3 regions of the Pseudofrankia inefficax genome follow, and region 3 is predicted to be linked to each of the others. Evidence: riboswitches for the same ligand, from Rfam matches in the RefSeq annotation. Region 3 holds a riboswitch; each other region holds the start of a gene.
The links. A riboswitch is a leader RNA that binds a small molecule or an ion and turns the genes downstream of it on or off. The one in region 3 is predicted to bind S-adenosylmethionine.
Positions count from the first base shown of each region.

Region 1: it holds a riboswitch for S-adenosylmethionine, as region 3 does, so the genes downstream of both, thrC (threonine synthase) here and FRAEUI1C_RS40050 (DUF3293 domain-containing protein) in region 3, are expected to answer to the same signal.
Region 2: it holds a riboswitch for S-adenosylmethionine, as region 3 does, so the genes downstream of both, FRAEUI1C_RS15280 (aminotransferase class V-fold PLP-dependent enzyme) here and FRAEUI1C_RS40050 (DUF3293 domain-containing protein) in region 3, are expected to answer to the same signal.

Region 1 covers NC_014666.1:176,430-179,694, reverse strand. Annotated here, with positions in the region: gene FRAEUI1C_RS00710 (alpha,alpha-trehalose-phosphate synthase (UDP-forming)) at 1-390, opposite strand, end outside; gene FRAEUI1C_RS00705 (HAD hydrolase family protein) at 533-1,354, opposite strand; SAM riboswitch class I at 1,614-1,675, shown strand; gene thrC (threonine synthase) at 1,920-3,203, shown strand.
Region 2 covers NC_014666.1:3,708,159-3,711,423, forward strand. Annotated here, with positions in the region: gene FRAEUI1C_RS15270 (sulfatase family protein) at 1-726, opposite strand, end outside; gene FRAEUI1C_RS15275 (TetR/AcrR family transcriptional regulator) at 728-1,420, opposite strand; SAM riboswitch class IV at 1,737-1,852, shown strand; gene FRAEUI1C_RS15280 (aminotransferase class V-fold PLP-dependent enzyme) at 1,880-3,265, shown strand, end outside.
Region 3 covers NC_014666.1:610,181-613,445, reverse strand. Annotated here, with positions in the region: gene FRAEUI1C_RS41805 (PASTA domain-containing protein) at 1-1,107, shown strand, start outside; SAM riboswitch class IV at 1,337-1,447, shown strand; gene FRAEUI1C_RS40050 (DUF3293 domain-containing protein) at 1,499-2,548, shown strand; gene FRAEUI1C_RS02490 (hypothetical protein) at 2,541-3,265, shown strand, end outside.

The DNA of each region.
Region 1 (3,265 bases), 430 kb from region 3:
GACGACCCGGTCCACGTCGAGCATCCGGATCGCGGCGCCGCCGGTGTCGAAACCGGCCCGATCGAGCCGGCCGTCCGGTGCCACCCGCACCGCCCGCCGGTCCGCGTCCGACAGCGCCGCGCACACCCAGACGATGCCGGACGGCGGATCTTCGGGGTCGGTCTCACCGCCCTCGGCGGCGTCGCCCTGCCCGGCCGCGGCCGCCGCCGCGTCCCGGATCACCTCCTGCATCCCGCTCACCAGGCCGCCGCTGCCCCGCCGGGCCAGCAGCGCGCCGGAATCGGAAAGGGAGAACGCGACCGGGCCTCGGTTCGAGGCGACCAGCACCCGTGCGGTGCCGGCGGCCGCCGGATCGGGCCCCGCCAGCACGGCTCGGGTCAGGTTTGGCACACACGGCAGAGTAGACCTGTTGACCGCGTCACATGACCAGGTCGGCGCCGATCGGCCGCGCAAAAATCCGGCCGCGGTCGCCGACCGAAAGTTGCCGGTGCACCGCCGCGGGCAACATCCAGACCACGGCCCCGGCGGCCCGTCAGGACGTGGCCGCCAGCGGAGCCCGACCGGCCACGGCAGCGCGGATGGCGCTGGCCCAGCCGAGGGTGACCGCCTCCTTCTCGACCACGACGTTGTCGTAGGAGGTGAGCAGGGTGGGGATGTCCGGGTGCCGCAGGGCGTTGGCGACCAGGTGCATCCGGCCGACGAAACGGGCCATCGTCAGGTCGCTCGCCGAGTCGCCGATCGCGATCGCGTCCGCCGGGTCGATGCCGCGCCGCCTGAGGTCCCAGGCGACGGCCTCGCCCTTGCCCACCCCTTCGGGCACCAGGTGGTAGACGTGCGGGTTCACGCCCAGGCCCGGCATGAGGTGCGGAGCGATCAGCCCGTTGTCACGCATCGAGAGCCAGTCGAAGCCGGCGTCGCGCAGCCAGGCGTCGGCGGTCGCCACGTCGACCTTGCCACGCAGCATCACGTCCAGCTCGCGGCCCGTGTGCCACGGGGTGTGCAGTTCGAGCCGGCCGGGGTTGGCCGCGATCAGCTCGTGCAGCAGCTCCTCGGGCACCTGGGTGTAGCTCTCCGGCATCGCGCCGCGCAGGATCTCGCTGCTGCGGCCGTGGTCCCAGCCGACGATCGCGCCGAGCTCGCCGATGAAGCCGTCGGCCCCGAAGATCGCCGCCGCCTCGACGAGCTGCGGTCTGGTCCGGCCGCTGACCAGCACGAGCGTCAGGCCGGCGGCATGCAGGTCGACGAGCGCCTGCGCCGCCTCGAGGGTGTGGGATCCGTCCTCGGCGACGAAGAACGAGCCTTTCGGGCCGACCATGGTTCCGTCGAGATCGGTGTAGACGGCACGGATGCTCACGCGCGTGGCTCCTCCTGGCAGCCGGTTGCCGCGCGATCAGCTCATCCGCCGCGCGGTGTCCGGCCTGGTCCCTGCAACGTCCGGCAACCCCGAGTCTTTCCGAAGTCGGGTCCCGGGGGACTCCATCATCGGGTCCTGAGCCACCCCGGCCGCCGCCCGGACGTGCAGTGGGACGCAAGCCGCATCACACCCTGTGCGCCCAAAAGGACGATGCGCGGGGGGTGGCGGCGGTCTACAGTACGGACACACAACTGAACATGGCTCATCCAGAGGGGCAGAGGGAACGGCCCAGTGAAGCCCCGGCAACCGAGCGGATGAGCCTGCTCGCTGATCCCTTCGGGGATCAGCTTCGCCACAGCCGCGATGCCTGCCCGGGGGGCGACCCCCGGACCGCCGGTGTCGCGCTTCGCGCGACCAAGGTGGTTCTGACCGAGCCGGTCAGCCGATCACCTGATGGGCGCGGCCCAGTCTTGTTGGGGGTGGTCCACGGCAGGCTCCCCGCGGCAGGTGCCAATTCCGACCCGAGGTGCCACCGCCGGCCCCGGGAAAGATGAGGAGATCAGCGATGACTCTTGCGCCCGAGCGCGCCGCCCAGTCGGGCTCCACGACCGATGACGCGAACCCCGCGGTCTCGCTTTCCTGTCGCCACTGTGGCGCGACCTACCCGCTCGGCCCGCAACACGTCTGCTTCGAGTGTTTCGCGCCGCTGGAGATCGCCTACGACGAGGACCGGCTGCGCCGGGTGACCCGCGCGTCCATCGAGGCCGGTCCGCAGAACCTGTGGCGCTACGTCGGCCTGCTGCCCGCCGGCCACGACCCGGCCCGTCGGGTATCCCTCGGCGCCGGCTTCACCCCGCTGCGTCCGGCGCCGCGGCTGGCCGCCGAGCTGGGCATGAAGACCCTCTGGGTCAAGGATGACAGCGCGAACCCGACGCACTCGTTCAAGGACAGGGTCGTCTCCGTCGCGCTGTCCGCCGCCCGTGACCTGGGCTTCACCACCGTCGCCTGTGCGTCCACCGGCAACCTCGCGCATTCGGTCGCCGCGCACGCCGCCCACACGGGCCTGCGGTCGATCGTCCTGGTCCCGCACGACCTGGAGGACGGCAAGACCGTCTCGACCGCCGTCTACGGCGGCACCCTTGTCGCGATCAAGGGCAACTACGACGACGTGAACAAGCTGTGCAGCCAACTGGCCGACGAGTACGAGTGGGCGTTCGTCAACGTCAACGTCCGCCCGTTCTACGCCGAGGGCTCGAAGACGCTCGGCTACGAGGTCGCCGAGCAGCTCGGCTGGCGGCTGCCCGCGCAGGTGGTCATCCCGATCGCGTCCGGCTCGCTGCTGACCAAGGTCGACAAGGCGTTCCGCGAACTGGGCAAGCTCGGCCTGGTCGAGCCGACGCCGTACAAGGTCTTCGGCGCCCAGGCCGCCGGCTGCAACCCGGTCGCGGCGGCCTTCGAGCGCGGCGTCGACACGGTCTCCCCCGTCCGCCCGTCGACGATCGCCAAGTCGCTCTCGATCGGCAACCCGGCCGACGGCCCCTACGCGCTCGACGTCGCCCGCCGCACCGGCGGCGCGATCACCGACGTCACCGACGACGAGATCATCGAGGGCATGCGCCTGCTCGCCCGCACCGAGGGCATCTTCGGCGAGACCGCCGGCGGCGTGACCGTCGCGAACCTGCGCCGCCAGCTGCGCGAGGGCCTGCTCGACCCCGACGCCGAGACCGTCATCTACAACACCGGCGACGGCCTGAAGACCCTCGACCCCCTGGTCGGCATCGCCGGCCCCACCGCGACGATCCCCCCGACCTTGTCCGCCTTCGAGGCCGCGGGGCTGGGCGACGACTGAAGGCACCACCGCCGCTTCTGCCCTGCTGGCGTGAGCGCGTCGCTCCGGCGGCCTCGTGGCCG
Region 2 (3,265 bases), 3.1 Mb from region 3:
GAGGTCGCGCCAGTTGACCCGGCCCAGCTCCGAGGCGGGCGGGTCCCAGGGGTGGTGCGGGTCGGGGAAGCTGATCCAGCAGAACCAGTCCTCGTCGGCGTCGAGGCTGTCGAGCCAGGCGATCGCGCGCTCGGCCACCCAGTCGGTGTGGTACAGCTCGCGCGGCACCGGATTGACCTTCACCTGGGGCGCTCCGGTGTCACCGCCGCCGGCCGCGTTGAGGCCGCCGTTGGCGAAGAGCTGGTAGAAGTCCTGGGCGTGGTTGCCGGGATGCTCGTGGATCATCTTCCCGTAGTGCCACAGGGGGAGAGGCCCATGCATCGCGAGCTCCAGGTGCTCGAAGCCGCGGTGCGGGCCGGTCGAGCCGTCCCGGGCCAGCCGGTTCTCCGGCCAGCGGCCCTCCAGGTCGAAGCCGGGCTCGAAGTGCGCCTTGCCCAGCAGGGCCGTGCGGTACCCGTTCGCGTTCAGGTACGCCGCGATGCTGGGCGCGTCGGCCGGTAGCGGGACACCGTTGGCGTAGACGCCGTGGGTGCGCACGTACTGGCCGGTGATCATCGTGCTGCGGGCCGGCATGCAGACGACGTTCTGGTTCATCGCGCGGCGGTAGTTGAGTCCGGCGGCGGCCAGCCCGTCGACGACGGGCGTGCGGGCGACGGTGCCGCCGTTGCAGCCCAGCGCGTCGTAGCGCTGCTGGTCGGTGGTTATGAAGAGGATCTTGCGTCCCATGTCAGTGTTCCTTCGACGCTGGTGCCCGGCTCACGCGTGACCCGGACGGCAGGGTGCTGGACTGCTCGGTACTGGACGGCGGGGCGCCGGGCGGCAGGGTGCTGGACGGCGGGGCGTTGGACGGCGCGGTGCCGGATGCCCGGGTCAGGAGTGGCTCGATCAGGGCCGTCAGGGCGGCGCGGGCCGCGTCGACCGGCAGGTCGCGGCGCAGCAGGTCCCACATCTCCCAGCTGGCGGCGGTCTCGATGCCCGCGGCGCCAGGCTGGCCGACGGCGGAGAGCTCAGGGTTCAGCGCGCGGCGTAGGTGCCGGCGCAGCACCCCCCGGCTGTCGTCGAGAAGCTCGGCGAGTAACGGCGAGCTCGACTCGAGGCGCACCGCGACCCGGCGGACAGCGCTGATCTGTTCGAAGAGCTCGGCGCGCTGCCCGAGGGCGGCGGCGAGCCGCTCGGCGAGCGAGCGGCCCGGTTCCGGCGGCGTCAGCAGCGACCGCCACAGGTCGGCCCGCGACCGCGCCGCCTCGGCCAGCAGGGCCTCCAGGCTGGGGAAGTGGTGGAACACCGAGCGGGGCGCGAGCCCGGCCCGCTGCGCGATCTCGTGGGCGGTCGGAAGCGCTCCCCGCTCCGCGACCAGCGTGAGCGTCGCGTCCACGATCGCCTTCCGGTTGCGCGCCCCCCGCGCGTTGCGACCGTCCATGTCGGCCATCCTGAACCTAGTTGCACTCGAAGTGCAACTAGAGGCGCGGGGGGCGGTCCACCGGTCGCGCCGGCGCCGAGTCGGCACTCCCGTCGGTCATGATCGCCGTTTTGGCCCTGGGGTGGTTGTGGAAACGCCCAGGTCACGACCATGCGAGGGCTGAAACGGCGATCAAGACCAGCCGGATCGGCGCTAATTCCCACTAAGTGGGTGGGAAATCTGCTAGCGTCGTTGACACCGCCCGCGGCGACGTACGCGCGCCAGGTCGGGCCGTCGTACGGCGGCAGGTGAGACAGATCAGTTAACGTTCGAACCAGGTCAAGAGCGCCAGCGCAAGCCCGAGCTCGCTGGCCGGCAACCCTCCTCCGCGGTGGGGTGCCCCTCGGGTAGAGACCAGGCCGCGCCGGGATGTCCGGCCGGCAAGCGCGGACCCTTCCAGGGTCCCGGGACCCAAGGAGTATGGCTGTGGCGCGCCCTCAGTCCGTTCTCGATCGATCCTTCACTCCAGCCGCCACGGCTGGCACGGGTGGCACAGCCGTCGGCGGGGGCGACGCGGCCGGCCGCGCGGGCGACCCGGCCGCGGGCACGGGCGCTCCCGCGGGCACGGGCGCTCCCGCCGGCACGGCCGACCTCGCCGCCGGCGCGGGAGCCGTGCCGCTGCTGCCGGTCGTCGGCGGTGACCTTGACATCCCGCTGGTCGGCGGGGGCCGGACCCGGCACGTGAACCTCGACTACGCGGCGAGCGCGCCGAGCCTCACCAGCGCCGCCGACGAGGTGGCCAGGCTGCTGCCGTACTCGGCGAGTGTCCACCGGGGCGCCGGCTTCGCCTCCCAGGTCTGCACCGCCGTCTACGAGGACGCCCGCGCGGAGGTGGCGCGGTTCCTCGGCGCCCGCCCGGACGACACGGTGATCTTCACGCGCAACACCACCGACGCGGTGAACCTGCTGGCCCGCGCCGTCGCGCACCTGCCTGAGGGGCCTGGGCGGGTGGTCGTGCTCGACCTGGAGCACCACGCGAACCTGCTGCCCTGGTCGGCGCAGCACCGGGTCGTCGTGCCGGTCCGCTCGACCCTGGCGGGGACGCTCGACGCGCTCGCCGAGGCGCTGCGCGCCGAGCCGACGGCGCTCGTCGCCGTGACCGGCGCCTCCAACGTCACCGGAGAGCGGCTGCCGCTCGCCGACGTCGTCCGGCTCGCCCAGGCCCACGGCGCGCGGGTGTTCGTCGACGCCGCCCAACTCGCCCCGCACCGCCGGATCGACCTGGCCGTGCTCGGTGTCGACTACCTGGCGCTGTCCGGGCACAAGCTCTACGCGCCGTTCGGGGCCGGCGCGCTCGTCGGGCGGGCCGACTGGCTGCGGCTCGCGCCGCCGTACCTGGCCGGCGGCGGCGCCGTCCGCGACGTCAGCCTGCGCCCGCCGACCGCCGTGCCGTCGCCAGACGAGAACGGGCCGTCGCCAGCCGAGAACGGGCCGCCGTCGCCGGAGGTGACCTGGGCGGACGTTCCCGCGCGGCACGAGGCCGGGACTCCGAACCTTCCCGGCGCGGCGGCACTGGCCGCCGCCTGCCGGGCGCTCGCCGCGCTGCCCGCCGGGGCGCTCGCCGCCCACGACGACGCGCTGCGGGCCCGCCTCGAAGGTGGCCTCGCCGGCCTGCCCGGAGTCCGGGTCCTGCGGCTCTGGACCGACGCCGACCGCGACGACACCGGGAACGCCGACACCATGGACAGCGATACCCGAGACGGCCACACCGGGGACACGGCCCCGGTGGGGGTGGTCGCGTTCACCGTCGAGGGCCGCGACCCGGACGCGCTCGCCGCGTACCTGTCGGCGGAGCACGGGATCAGC
Region 3 (3,265 bases):
ACCATCCCGAACAACCTGGTGGGCCTCTCCGTCAAGGAGGCTGAGGCCCGGCTGCACGCGGCCGGCTTCGCTCACCTGCAGTTCGAGATGACGCCCGACCTCAAGCCGAAGGGCACCGTCCTCAGCGTCCAGCCGGGCGAGGGCATCGAGATCGAGGCGAGCGACACGGTGACGCTGGTCGTCTCGGCGGGCCTGGATTCCGTCAAGATCCCCCAGGTCGTCGGGCTCACCGACAGCGCCGCGCGGTCCAACCTGCAGGACGCGGGCCTGACCGTCGTCGTGCGGTCGATCAGCGGGCCGGCGAGCGTCAGTCCCGGCCACGTGGCGGCGATCTTCCCCGCTGCTGGGGTGGAGGTTCCGCCTGGGTCCAGCGTCACGATCCTGGTCGTCGTGCCGGCCGGCACGAAGTCGCTGGCCAGCGTGCCGAACGTGATCGGGATGACGACGAACGACGCGCAGGACGCCCTGCACAAGGCCGGTTTCACCGACATCGCGATCTCCTCCGTCGCCGCCTCGGAACCGGCCGGCACGGTCACCGCCAGCGACCCGGCCGCCAACACGACGACGGCCAAGAACGCGACCGTGACGCTGACGGTGTCCACCGGCCCGGGCCAGACCGCGGTTCCCGACGTCGCCGGCCGGACCCAGGCCGACGCCGAGGCCGCCCTCGCGCAGGCCGGGCTGGTCGCCACCGTCAGGCAGGACCCGGGGCCGTCGACCATCACCGCTGGGCTGGTGGAGACCGTCGATCCCGCGCCCGGCTCGAAGGTGCCGGTGCACGCCGAGGTGACGATCACCGTGGTCAGCACTCAGGTCGCGATGCCGGACGCGCGGGGCCGCCAGCGCGCCGACGCCGAGCGGCTGCTGACCTCCTACGGCCTGACCGTCACGGTGACGCAGCAGTCGAGCAGCGCCGCGCCCGGCACCGTGCTGACGCAGTCGACCACCCCGGGCGCCATGATCGGCCGCGGGAGCAACGTCACGCTCGTGGTAGCGAAGGCCGCCGACTCGCCGACCTCGCCGCCGACCTCGCCGTCCCCACCGCCGACCTCGCCTCCCCCGACCGGGCCGACCTCGCCGTCTCCGCCCGCCTCGGCGACGGCCTGACACCGGCCCGGCTGGTCGAGCCGCTCGGCCGCCGACGCAGCGCGAGCCGGCAGGCGCGTCCTTCTACCGGGCGGCTGCCGTCCGTCAGGCGCAGGTTGCCGGGAGCGAGTCCGGCGACGGCGCCAGAATCGTCGGTTCCCGCCGGTAGCATTGTCACGCATTCAGTAACGACCTCGGCACCGACGGCTGAATCTTGCGAGACGTATACGGAGGTTCTAACCTGGCTCGTGGTCAAGAGGACTGCGTCAAGGCCTGGCTCGCCGTCCGGCAACCTTCGCGCAAGGTGCCCCAGGAACGACCTGATCGCCGCCGGTGACAACTGGTAGCGGTAACGCGGATCTCCCGAACCGGGCACGGTCGCGGGGGTCCACCGAGGCCCCCGGAGGTTGACGTGTCCAAGCGCCCGAACCCCACCCGCGCTGACCTGCTGGCCCTGCTCGGGGCCCAGCCGGAGACCTCCGTCGCGGCCATCTGCCGTTCCTACCTTTCCCGGCGTCGGGAGCTGCTGGCCTCCGACCCGGACCACCGCCGTCCCGAGGTGGCCCGGCTGGACGACGCCTTCACCCGGCTGCGCGCCGCCACGGATCTCGAAAGCCGGCTCGACGACTACCCGTGCGCCGAGGTCAAGATCGGCGTCGAGGACACCACCGTGGTCGTGCGCTCGGCGCCCGCCGGCACCGCCAGCGGGGAGTTCCCGTTCCCCGGCGTGGAGCGGGTGCACGTACTCACCGCGTTCAACCCGCGCTCCCGCCGGCTGCGCCCGCACGAGAACGCCAACCGGCAGCGCGCGCTCGCGGGCCGGGTCGCGACGACCGGCCTGCCCTCGTGGCCCGCGGTCGGCGGCGGCCGGCAGGCGCAGACGAGCATCGCCGTCGCCGGCCTGACCAGGGCACGGGCCCGCGCGCTCGGCGCCGAGTTCGAGCAGGACGCCGTCGTCGAGTGGACTCCGACGGCACTGTCCGTGGTGCCGTGCGACGAACTGGTCGCGCCGCGCGAGTTCGGCTGGCGTAGCTCGCGTCTGACCAAGCCGCTGCCCAACCCGGCGGCCGCGGCCCGCCGCGCCGAGGCGGCCAGGGCGGCGCACGCCGTGCACGCGGCGACCGACACCCAGGCGGCGGACACCGACCGGCTGCCGGCGACCGACGAGGCGCGCGCCGCGGCCGACGGCTCCGGTCCGGTCAGCGAGGCGCACGAGATCCTCGTGGCCGACGCGGTCCGGGCACTCGCGGCCGAGGAGTCGGAGACCGCGGCGATCGCGCGGGCGCGGGAGCTCACCGCCGCGACGCCGACGGAGGACAGCGGCGCGACCCCGAACGGCACGACGGCGGGTGGTCCGACGGCCGGTGGTCCGCCTGCGCCGCGCAAGGCCGACCCGGCGGCCGGGGGCGCCACGCCGGACCCGCACGATCTTCCCGCCTCCCACGGCGGCAACGGTGAGTGACGCGGTCGCGTTCAACACCGGCCTTCCGCTCGCCGCCGACCTGCGGACCCACCTGCTCAGCCAGCTGGGCGCCGAGGAGGAGTGGATCGGCCCGGGCCCGGACGGCACCGGTCTGCTCTGGCGTCACAGCGAGCTGGGGACACTGCTGGAGCTGCTCCCGGTGCCCGACGGGGCCTCCGCCGTCGCCGTGCTGCGGGTCACCACACCGGTCTCGACGATCGGCGACCCGGCGCGGGCGCGGGCCCTGTGCCAGCGGCTGAACGCCGAGATCACCCTGAACCGCTGGATCGCCGGCCCGTGGCCGGCCATCCCCGACCGTCCCGACCCGGACGCCGACGAGGACGAGGACGACGAGGCGGCCGATCACCCCAGCCTGGCCGACGACCCGACCCAACCGACGGCACGGGTCGAGCCAGCCGGCACCATCCCGCCGGCCACCAAGGCGAAGGCGGGCCCCACAGCCGAGGCAAGCCCCGAAGCCGGGGCGGCGGCCACCGGGGCCGATGGGGGCCCCGAGGCCGAGACGGCAACGGCAACCGAGGCGCGCCCCGAAGCCGAGACAGGGACGGAAGCCGAGCCTGGAACCGGCGCCGAGGCGGGCACGGAGCCCGGAGCGCCGGCCCGGTCGGCTGACCTCGACCTGTCTGACCGGCTGGCGCTGGAAGCCTTTCTGGACGAGTCCACCGACCTCGACCCGGACGCGCTGTACCTGTCGTG